One region of the Bacillus sp. C28GYM-DRY-1 genome, then DNA from elsewhere that is predicted to be linked to it. Evidence: riboswitches for the same ligand, from Rfam matches in the RefSeq annotation. Region 1 holds a riboswitch; the other holds the start of a gene.

The links. Region 1 has a riboswitch for S-adenosylmethionine ahead of metN (methionine ABC transporter ATP-binding protein MetN). Riboswitches for the same ligand answer to the same signal wherever they lie in the genome.
Region 2: another riboswitch for S-adenosylmethionine. It lies ahead of metE (5-methyltetrahydropteroyltriglutamate--homocysteine S-methyltransferase); the one in region 1 lies ahead of metN (methionine ABC transporter ATP-binding protein MetN).

The regions. Positions count from the first base shown of each region.
Region 1 is NZ_JAUMKF010000005.1:52,037-57,034, reverse strand. It holds gene Q3W56_RS06890 (carboxymuconolactone decarboxylase family protein) at 1-182, opposite strand, end outside; gene metQ (methionine ABC transporter substrate-binding lipoprotein MetQ) at 267-1,091, opposite strand; gene metP (methionine ABC transporter permease MetP) at 1,105-1,773, opposite strand; gene metN (methionine ABC transporter ATP-binding protein MetN) at 1,766-2,791, opposite strand; SAM riboswitch class I at 2,897-3,003, opposite strand; gene Q3W56_RS06870 (SCP2 sterol-binding domain-containing protein) at 3,118-3,462, opposite strand; gene Q3W56_RS06865 (thioredoxin family protein) at 3,570-3,890, opposite strand; gene Q3W56_RS06860 (toprim domain-containing protein) at 3,892-4,254, opposite strand; gene Q3W56_RS06855 (YusG family protein) at 4,333-4,569, opposite strand; gene gcvH (glycine cleavage system protein GcvH) at 4,625-4,998, opposite strand, start outside.
Region 2 is NZ_JAUMKF010000003.1:307,731-312,728, forward strand. It holds gene metE (5-methyltetrahydropteroyltriglutamate--homocysteine S-methyltransferase) at 1-1,725, opposite strand, end outside; SAM riboswitch class I at 1,853-2,008, opposite strand; gene isp (serine protease Isp) at 2,140-3,099, opposite strand; gene rsbRB (RsbT co-antagonist RsbRB) at 3,331-4,164, shown strand; gene thiX (HMP/thiamine ABC transporter permease ThiX) at 4,197-4,961, opposite strand; gene Q3W56_RS05495 (ABC transporter ATP-binding protein) at 4,936-4,998, opposite strand, start outside.

The sequences.
Region 1 (4,998 bases):
AGGGCGATCAGCTGTTTTTCTCTTTCAGTCAGAGAATTGCCGGCAAAGCATTGTTCAGTAAACTCGTTAAACTTTCTTCCCATCAGCGGCATTTTTTGTTCAAATGTGCCTAAACCTAATTTATATTGTTTTAGCGCGTCCTGCATGCTTCCTCTGTCTTGATTCAAAGAAAATCCCTCCATCTGTTTAACATTCCTTTTTATTATGAACAGCTTTTAGGAAAATACCCGAAAAAAACCCCGGATTTCTCATCCGGGGTTTCAGTCTTATTCAGATACAGGAAGCACAGCTCCGTCATATTTTTTCTCGATGAAGTCTTTGATCTCTTTAGAATGAAGAACTTCCATCAGCGCTTTGATTTTTGCAGAATCTTCTTCGCCTTTTCTTACCGCAATGATGTTAGCGTATGGGTTGTTTTTCGTGGATTCTACTTCAATCGCGTCTTTTTTAGGATTTAATTTATTTTGGATCGCATAGTTTACATTAATGAAGACCGCGTCTCCTTCTTTGTTATCATATGCTTTTGCCGTTAATTCAGGCGCTACTTTCTTGAATTCAAGGTTTTTCGGGTTTTTCTTAATGTCTTTCAATGTTGCGTCAACTGTTTCCACTTTAGAATCAAGTGTGATTAATCCTGCGTTTTCAAGCAGTGCAAGCATACGGCCTTGTTCAGCGACGTTGTTTGTCAGGATAATTGTCGCACCGTTTGGAAGGTCCTTCAGTGATTTGTATTTTTTAGAGTAAATACCGAATGGCTCTAAGTGAACAGCTCCGGCATTCACAAGTTTGTAATCAGTGTTTTCTTTCATTTCTTGCTCAAGGTAAGGAATGTGCTGGAAGAAGTTCGCATCCACTTCTTTATCAGCTAAAGCTTTGTTGTACATCTTGTAATCACTAAGCACTTTCACTTTCAGCGTGTAGCCTTTTTCTTTTAACAATGGTTCAGCTTCTTTTAAAATTTCCGCGTGCGGTGTTTTTGTCGCTGCAACCACAATTTCTTTCTTGCCGGATTCAGCGCCGTTATTTGAACCGCAGGCAGCCATAACCCCTGCAAATACAAGCAGTAATGCACCAAAAAATAGCTTTTTCAATGTAAATCCTCCCTTATCGTTTGTCTATCATATTTGTGATTACATCACCAATGATTTGAATAATAAAGACGATGATTAAAATAAACACAGTGGCAACGAAGGTAACATCAGCATTATTAGACTGATATCCTTCTACGTACGCAAGGTTTCCAAGGCCGCCTGAACCGATGGCTCCGGCAATTGCCGTTGAGCCAATCAAAGCAATGGCCGTAACCGTGATACCAGAAATAAGAGCCGGCATAGACTCCGGAAGCAGGACTTTAAAAATAATCGTAGACGTCTTAGCGCCCATTGATTTAGCGGCTTCAATCACACCTTTATCCACCTCGCGCAATGCGATTTCTGCAAGACGCGCGTAAAACGGTGCCGAGCCGATCACCAGCGCCGGCAATGCGGCGTTTGGCCCTAAGATCGTACCGACTAAGAACTTCGTAAACCCTAACAGCAAAATAATTAAAATAAGGAATGGAATCGATCTGAATACGTTGACAACGGCCGCAATCACAGAGTTGACCGCTTTATTTTGCCAAAGGCTCCCTTTGCTTGTCAGGAAGAGCAGCAAGCCGAGGATCACCCCGATGACAAAAGCAAACAGTAAAGAAATCAGCGTCATATAAAGTGTTTCATATGTCGCGTTCCATAACTCAGTTAAATCAACGTTCGGGAAGTATTTTTCAAACATTCGTGATCACCTCTGCTTTTACCTGTTTGTCATTAATGAACCGGATCACGTTTTGCACTTCTTCCTCGTCTCCATCAATATGGATGAACAGGGAACCGTAAGCGCCATCCTTCGTCTGCGAGATTTTCCCTTGCAGAATATTGACGCTAACATTGAAGTTTCTGATCATCTCTGTAATCAGAGGCTGTTCAGCCGAATCACCGACAAATGTGAGCTGTACCGTTTTTCCTGATGCTGTTTCATCTAGAAGGTGCTGAAGCGTTTCTTTCGTTTCTTCCGGCTCTGTCACCTGCTGAACAAATCGTTTTGTCATGTCTTCCTTCGGATTTTTGAAGACATCAAGAACTTCGCCTTCTTCCACAACCTTTCCGTTTTCCATGACAGCGACTCTGTTGCAGATTTTGCGGATGACGTGCATTTCGTGTGTGATCAGCACAATCGTCAAACCGAGTCTTTCATTAATATCGGACAAAAGATCCAAGATTGAGTCTGTTGTTTGCGGATCTAAAGCTGATGTCGCTTCATCACAAAGGAGAACCTTCGGATTGTTGGCAAGCGCTCTGGCGATTCCGACACGTTGCTTTTGCCCGCCGCTCAGCTGAGACGGGTAAGATCTCTCTTTTCCTTCTAAACCTACCAGTTTAATCAGTTCATTGGCACGCTTGATCCGCTCGCTTTTTTTCACCCCGGCAATTTCTAAAGGAAACATGATGTTATCTCTGACAGTTCGCGACCAGAGCAAATTGAAGTGCTGGAAAATCATACTGATGTCATGGCGCGCTTTTCTTAAATCGCGTCCGTTTACTTCATTAATCTTCGTTCCCGCCACTTCCACGGTGCCTGAGGTTGGTTTCTCAAGTCCGTTCAGCAGACGGATTAAGGAACTTTTACCAGCTCCGCTATATCCTATAATTCCAAAAATCTCACCTTTTTTAATAGAAAGCGAGACATTTTGGACAGCATTGACATCTCCGTGTTTCGACTTATAAACTTTTGAAACATCTTGAAGATTGATCAAAGCAATCACCTGCCTTAACACTATTCTAAGAAATCTTCCGGGTTTTTCTGCAAAAGAAAAGCCTTTCTGCACACTTGAGCAGAAAGGCTTATATAAAATGCCTTCCTCTCATCTTTCAAAGCAGACCGCTTCGTGTGAATTGGCACCATTTCAACAGCGTTGATGGTTGCCGGGCTTCATAGGGCACTTCCCTCCACCTCTCTTGATAAGAGAAATATATAGTCTTTTTCGTCCGGAAATTCTTAATGTAGAATAGCATGGCGCATGATTACATGTCAATAAAATAAATGATGTCAACTTTTACTATTATAATAATTTCTTATTTTTTAATTCTTTAAAATTCTCTGGAAAAATCCGTTTGTCAGCCAGAGAATGGCTTCTAGTTTTAACAGGGCTCTGAATGACCCCTTCACTTTCAGGCTTCCGCTCTGAATCAGGTATTGAAGGGAAATGTCTCCGTGCAATAAATGAATGATTTCTGCTTGGTTTCCGTAAAAGGTCAGGTTGGACGTTTGGGGCGAAGAAATTTTTTTCATTTCTCCCTGTTCGTTTATTGAGACGGTTAAGGCTTCTGTTTCTCCTTGGAAGGTAATAAGCAATGTTGAAGCGTTCAAAAGGGGTTTTAAAAACAGATGCTGATACTCATCTTCTAAAACTTCCGCTTTCTCCATATGTACAACCTCCTATTTGTTGGTCATACATACACATTTCTCTTTTTGGCGCACGAACCCCTTTATAAAACGAACGACAATTTCATTGGATTGGACAGAGAAATATGTCATAAATGGGATGCGGAAGATGATTTTTGTTTAATCAGCTCATATAAATAAGAAACAGAATGAAAAGCATATCCTCTTTCAACCACTTTTCCGCCTTTAAACAGCAGAAAACAAGGAACGCTTTCAATTTGATACGCTTTTGCGAATGTCGGAGAGTAATTGACATTGTTTTTATAGAAGGCGACATCAGGCAGCATTTCTTTCACCACTGTCAGCATTTTGCTTGCAAGCTGGCAGGTGCCGCAAAACGGAGTATATAAATAAAGGAGATACACATCATCAGCAATGTGCTCAAGCTCATGTTCTTGGAGTTCTTTCATGCTATACACCTCGGGATTTTCTTTCAAGAAAAATAGTATGGACATTTAAATTCGCGCGCAGCAATACAGAGGCGACATGGTGCCTGGGCGCAGACGCTACTTCCTTATAGGCTCTGTCGATATATAGATGGCAGGCTTCGTTAAATTCTCTTTTCAGCTGTTTTCTTAATTTCTCGCCTGATTCATCAGCATCAACTAATATATAGACGTCTTTATCGTAAAGCTCGTCAGCCAATTCCTCAAGCTTCAGCTGGCTGATTGTTCCGTTGGTGCAGATAATGCGCACTGGTTCATTCAGGACGCTTTCAATTTTCTCTTTATCTGTTTTCCCTTCGACAATCATAACCTTTTCCAGCTCATCCATCTTCATCTTCTTCACCTGCCGCGTCATAATTTGAAACGTTCAGATTGTAAAAGAAGGCAGTGAAATTCACCGCCAACATTAACACCAGCCGTTTTCGTAGTCACAATCCACGTATTTTTCGTCGTTTCCTGAGACCACATCAGCTGTCTTATAAAATTTCTCATTTTCAAAGGAATAACCGGACTTAAGCTCATATTCATTCATGCTTATCATTTGGCCGATCATCTCATTTTCATGATATAACGAGAGCCGGCCATTTTGAAAGCGGCCTGTCACATCATTGGTGACATCGAGCTTTTGTTTGCTGAAAGCCATATTGGACACCTCCCATAACGTTAGCGTGTCCAATTGCCTTTGCAGCTATCCTGTTTTAGTCTTCTTGTGTCATCTCTTCGTACTGCTCTGGTGTCATCAGTTTTTCAATTTCAGAAGCGTCAGACGGCTCCACGACGATCATCCATGCTTTTTCGTACGGAGATTCATTGACGAATTCCGGACTGTCATCAAGATCTTCGTTTACTTCCACAACAGTTCCGTTAATCGGTGCATAAAGCTCAGATACCGTTTTAACGGATTCAACGCTGCCGAATGGCTCGTCCGCTTTGATTTCAGCGCCAACTTCAGGAAGTTCGACAAACACGATGTCGCCTAGCTCAGACTGGGCAAAATGCGTAATTCCGATTCTGGCTTTTTCTCCTTCAACTTTTACCCACTCGTGTTCTCCTGAGTAACGCAAATCTTTAG
Region 2 (4,998 bases), on a different contig from region 1:
TTTTCTCGAAATGTCGTTTCGAGGGAAGGACCAGTTTAAGATTGTAACAGGACCGGTCAGCATTCCTTTTACATGCTTGGATGTCAGGGACTGTGCATACACCGTGTCTTTCACTGTCATCGGTTCAATAAATTCAACATCCCCGTAAATGACTGGCGGGCGGACACAGCGTGAGCCGTATGATTGAACCCAAGCGTATTTTGTGAAGGCAAAGCCGGCCAGCTTTTCACCGAAGTATTCGACCATGTCTGTCCGTTCAAATTCACCGTGCACAAGCACATCAAGCTCCAATTCTTCCTGAATATCAATCCATCGTTTTGTTTCTGCATTGATAAAGTCTTGGTACTGTTCATCAGACCACTCTTTTTTCCGCCATTTTTGGCGTGCGCTCCGCACTTCAGCAGACTGCGGGAAGCTTCCAATCGTAGTCGTCGGCAAAAGCGGGAGGCCGAGAGATTCATTTTGCAGGGCTAACCGTTCTTCAAAAGGAATGGGGCGTTTGAAGTCTTTATCGCTTAATTGCTCTAGCTCTTTCTTTTGTTCAGAATTTGCGCTAGTTGCAAACTGTTTGAGCGCCTGAATATCAGCTTTCGCCCGCTGAATCTGTTCGCTGATCGCCGCTTTTCCTGATACTAAACCTTCTTTCAAAGCTGTCAGCTCGGCTAGTTTTTCTTTTGCGTAAGATAATCCGTTCAGCAGATCCTTCTCCAAATGCTCATCAGGGTGCTTCGCTACCGGAACATGCAGGAGGCTGCTGGAAGGCTGAATCCACAGTTCATCGACTTTTGCAATGCTGAGAATATCAAGAACGGCGTCGAGACGTTCTTCAAGATCTGCTTTCCAAATGTTGCGTCCGTCGATGACGCCTGCTGCCAGCACTTTATCTGTTGGGAATCCGTGTGTTTTCAGCTGTTCCAGGTTTCTGCCTTTATCGTGAACGAAATCAAGGCCAATTCCCTGTACCGGGTAAGAGATCAGCTCTTCATAAGCATCAACAGAATCAAAATACGTCTGCAAAAGCACATTCAAGGATGAAAGCTCGTTTGTCATGCTTTCAAATAATTCTTTTGCGCCTCGGACATCTTCGGCAGAAGCTGTGACAAGCGCCGGCTCATCGATTTGAACCCATTTTACGCCTTCTTCTTCAAGCTCTTTCAAAAGCTGTACATATAGCGGCACAAGGCGTTTTTGAATTGCTTTTGCTTCAGACGGTTCATAGCCTTTAGCAAGCGAGACGAACGTATAAGGGCCGACAATCACAGGTTTTGTTTCAACGCCGTATTCCTGTTTGATCCGGCGGTAATCTGCGAGCTGTTTGTTTCTTGTCAGTCGGAATTCAATGCTCTCATCATATTCCGGAACGATGTAATGGTAATTTGTATTAAACCATTTTGTCATTTCACTGGATACAGCGTCTTTTATTCCGCGGGCGATAGCGAAGTATGTATCGGTAGCATCTGTCAAATGTCTGAATCGTTTCGGAATCCAGTTGAAGCTGACTGCTGTGTCGAGTACATGGTCATACTGTGTGAAATCAGAAACAGGCACAACATCAATCTGCTGGTCAATTTGTGTTTTTACTGCGGATAAAAATAGGTCGTCGATTTGCTTTAAAAACGTATCTTTATCAGTGCTGCCTTTCCAATACGCTTCAAGTGCTTTTTTCCATTCTCTGTTCAGTCCAATTCTCGGAAATCCTAAATTCGATGTTTTGATGGTTGTCATTGTTTCTCCTCCTTTATATGTAAAACACTCTCGTTAACCCGCGGATACAGGCTGCTAAGAGGTTTTCTCACAATAAAAAGCCTCTTTCCCATGAGAGAAAGAGGCTTTTCTGCGTAAAACACTGCCTCTCTCATCTCTCAGACACAATCTGATGGAATTAGCACCGTGCCTTATGAGACATCAGTCTCGGCGCGAAAAGCAATGCGCCCCATTTCACAATGGAATTACGGTCGGTTGCTGTTGGGGTCAAAAGGCCAATCCCTCGCCCAACTCTCGATAAGAGAAAATGTTATTAATTTTTTGAAAAGTTAAATCATTTGTTGGTAATCTTAACAGTAATGTAAATTCGTTGTCAACATAGAATTTGAAATTTATTTTACAATATTTGGTTTATATTATATAAGAAAAATAATTTTATAGGGTCAGCAAATGTGATTGCTCTGCTCTTTCTGCCAGCTCATCAGGAGCGGTTAAATACAGGAATCCATTGCCTGCCAGCGTTTTAGCAATATTAAGCGGAAGTGTCCTGCGGATCAGCTGTGCATAAACCTCAGATTCAGAAAGCTTTCTTTGAAATGATTCTTCTTCATAGCTTTTGATTAAAGCAAGCGCTCCGCTGACATGAGGAGCTGCCATTGAAGTGCCGGTAAGCTTACCGTACTTCTTGTTAGGGAGAGTGGATAAGATATCTTCTCCCGGAGCCACAAGGTCAATCTCTTTATTTGCGTTAGAAAATTCTGATAATTCTCGTGCTACGGAAACGGATCCAACCGCAATGACTTCATTATAAGCGGCAGGGTAGGAAAGCTCTTCTGTGCGTTCGTCTCCGTCACCCTCATTTCCCGCTGCGCACACGACAAGCACTCCGTTTTTGACGGCGTTTTTCACTGCTTCGGCCAGCTCTGGCACATCGCTTGGTCCGCCAAGGGACATTGAGATGATATCGACTTTTTGTTCAACCGCGTAGTTGATGCCGTTAATAATCCATTCGTATTGTCCACTGCCGTTTTCACCGCCAAGAACCTTCACAATCAATAGGCTTGCCTCAGGCGCGACCCCGGTAATGCCGCCGTTTGAATCGTTAGCTGCAATTGTTCCAGCGACATGTGTGCCATGTCCGTTGTAGTCGGAGATCGCATCTTCCTTGCCGCCGTCATCATCCGTGAAGTTCTTTCCGCCGATGATTTGGTCCTTTACATCAGGATGGTTTGTGTCGCAGCCCGTATCCAATACAGCAATTTTCACATTTTTGCCTTTTACCCCTTTTGCCCACATTTCTGGCGCCTTAATCACTTTAATGCCCTCAGGAAGCTCGTTTACATCCATAATCTGCTCATTCGTCACATACGGGATCAAGCGGATTTCACCATTCATAAAAAAGCCCTCCTTTTTTATGCTTTCAAGTGGATTCAAGGGTGTTACCTTATATTATATGAAAAAAGCAACCGTTCGGACAGAGCCATTTGAAGCATTTTGAAAAATTAGGATATAACCAAAAGAATTAGTGATTTTCAAAATATTGGATAGCTTCTTTAAAATGTATGACTGGGATTCAGCTGTTAGTCAAGTTATAATAGTGTTGGGGAAAGGGAAAGGAGCAGTGTGATGAAACTGAATGAAAAATTATACGCATTTTTTTCAGAACATGTTGATCAAATGGCCGAGGAATGGATTGAAACGATGGAGGAAAGCGATCCGAATTCGATTTACGCCTTACATAGTGCATCTGTAACGGAAGAATTGAAAGAGCAGGACAGAGAATTTTACCGTCATCTGAATGACATGTATATTTTGCCGGAAAAACAGTTTCTCGAAGGATTTGAAGAGTGGGTCATTGAGCTGACGAACGATCAAAAGCATCTTGACACTCCGGTTCAATATGTCATTCGGGAGTTTATGAGAAACAGGAGATTATATACGAAGTATTTAGAGAAGTTCGCAGAAGAACACGAGTCGGCGTTTGAATCGGGAGAGAAACAAAAATGGGCAGATTTGATTGTAAGAGTATTTGATTTTACCATTTATACATTCGTCGATCATGCTGAAATGAATGCCAAACAGCAATTAAATGCCCAAAGAGAAATGATACTAGAATTAAGCTCGCCTGTCATTACCCTGAGCAAATCAACAGCCCTGCTTCCGCTTGTCGGTGACATTGATACCGAACGGGCAAAGTTTATTCTGGAAAACACGCTTCAGGCTTGTGCAAAAAGACGCGTGGAGCATCTGTTAATCGATCTGTCAGGTGTTGTGGTGGTTGATACGATGGTAGCACACCAAATCTTTAAATTGATCGAGGCGCTCAATTTGATCGGTGTCAGGTCAACCCTGTCAGGAATCAGGCCTGAAATTGCGCAAACAGCTGTACAGCTGGGAATTGATTTTTCGAATATTACAATAAAAACCAATCTCGCCCAGGCATTAAACTATCATCAATAAGAAAAAATCCGCTATCGCCGATAGCGGATTTTTTATGAGGAAAAACAGAACGATACGAGAAAAGATCCTGCGAATAATAAGAGAACGAGACAAAAGAACAGCCAGTCACGCCGGTTGACGGTCAGTGTCCGGTAATATGTCCGGTTTCTGCTTCCTGTAAAACCTTTCGATTCCATCGCCAGCGCTGTCCGTTCCGCTTTTCTGATGGCGCTTGCCAAAAGCGGGATGGTATATCGCTTTAACGCGCTGATTTTCTCAATGAAGCCGCTCTCTGCCGCTCCTCCTCTGATTTTATGGGCCTGCTGAATCAGCTGGACCTCATCCTTTAACAGCGGAAGAAAACGAAAACCTGCAATCACGCCATATGCGAGCTTTGGTGAGAGCTTGCACTGCTGGACAAGGCTCAGCATAAATAAAATGGGGTCAGTCGTAAAAACAAACATCATCGATAAGGCGGAAAAGCACAAAATCCGAAACCCGAGAGAGATGCCCACAGACACATTATCGCTGTTAATAGAGATAGGGCCGGCTTGAAATAAAAAATTTTCCGGGGTTGTCGGAACCTTGCCAAAAACAGCGGCTGTCCATACGCAACCGAATGCCAAAATCAAAAACGGAATCGTAAACAAAAACCATTTTTTCAATGAAATTTTGGCCGCCAATAGGATACCCGCAACAATGATGATATAAAAACAAGCAGGGGTGTAAGGATTGTAAATAAACGACAGCATGACGACACAGCAAAAAATGGCTGCCGCTTTCACTGTCGGATTAATGAGATGTAGCGGCTGCTTCATCACGCACCTCCTCTTGATATGCCATCCATTCATATAG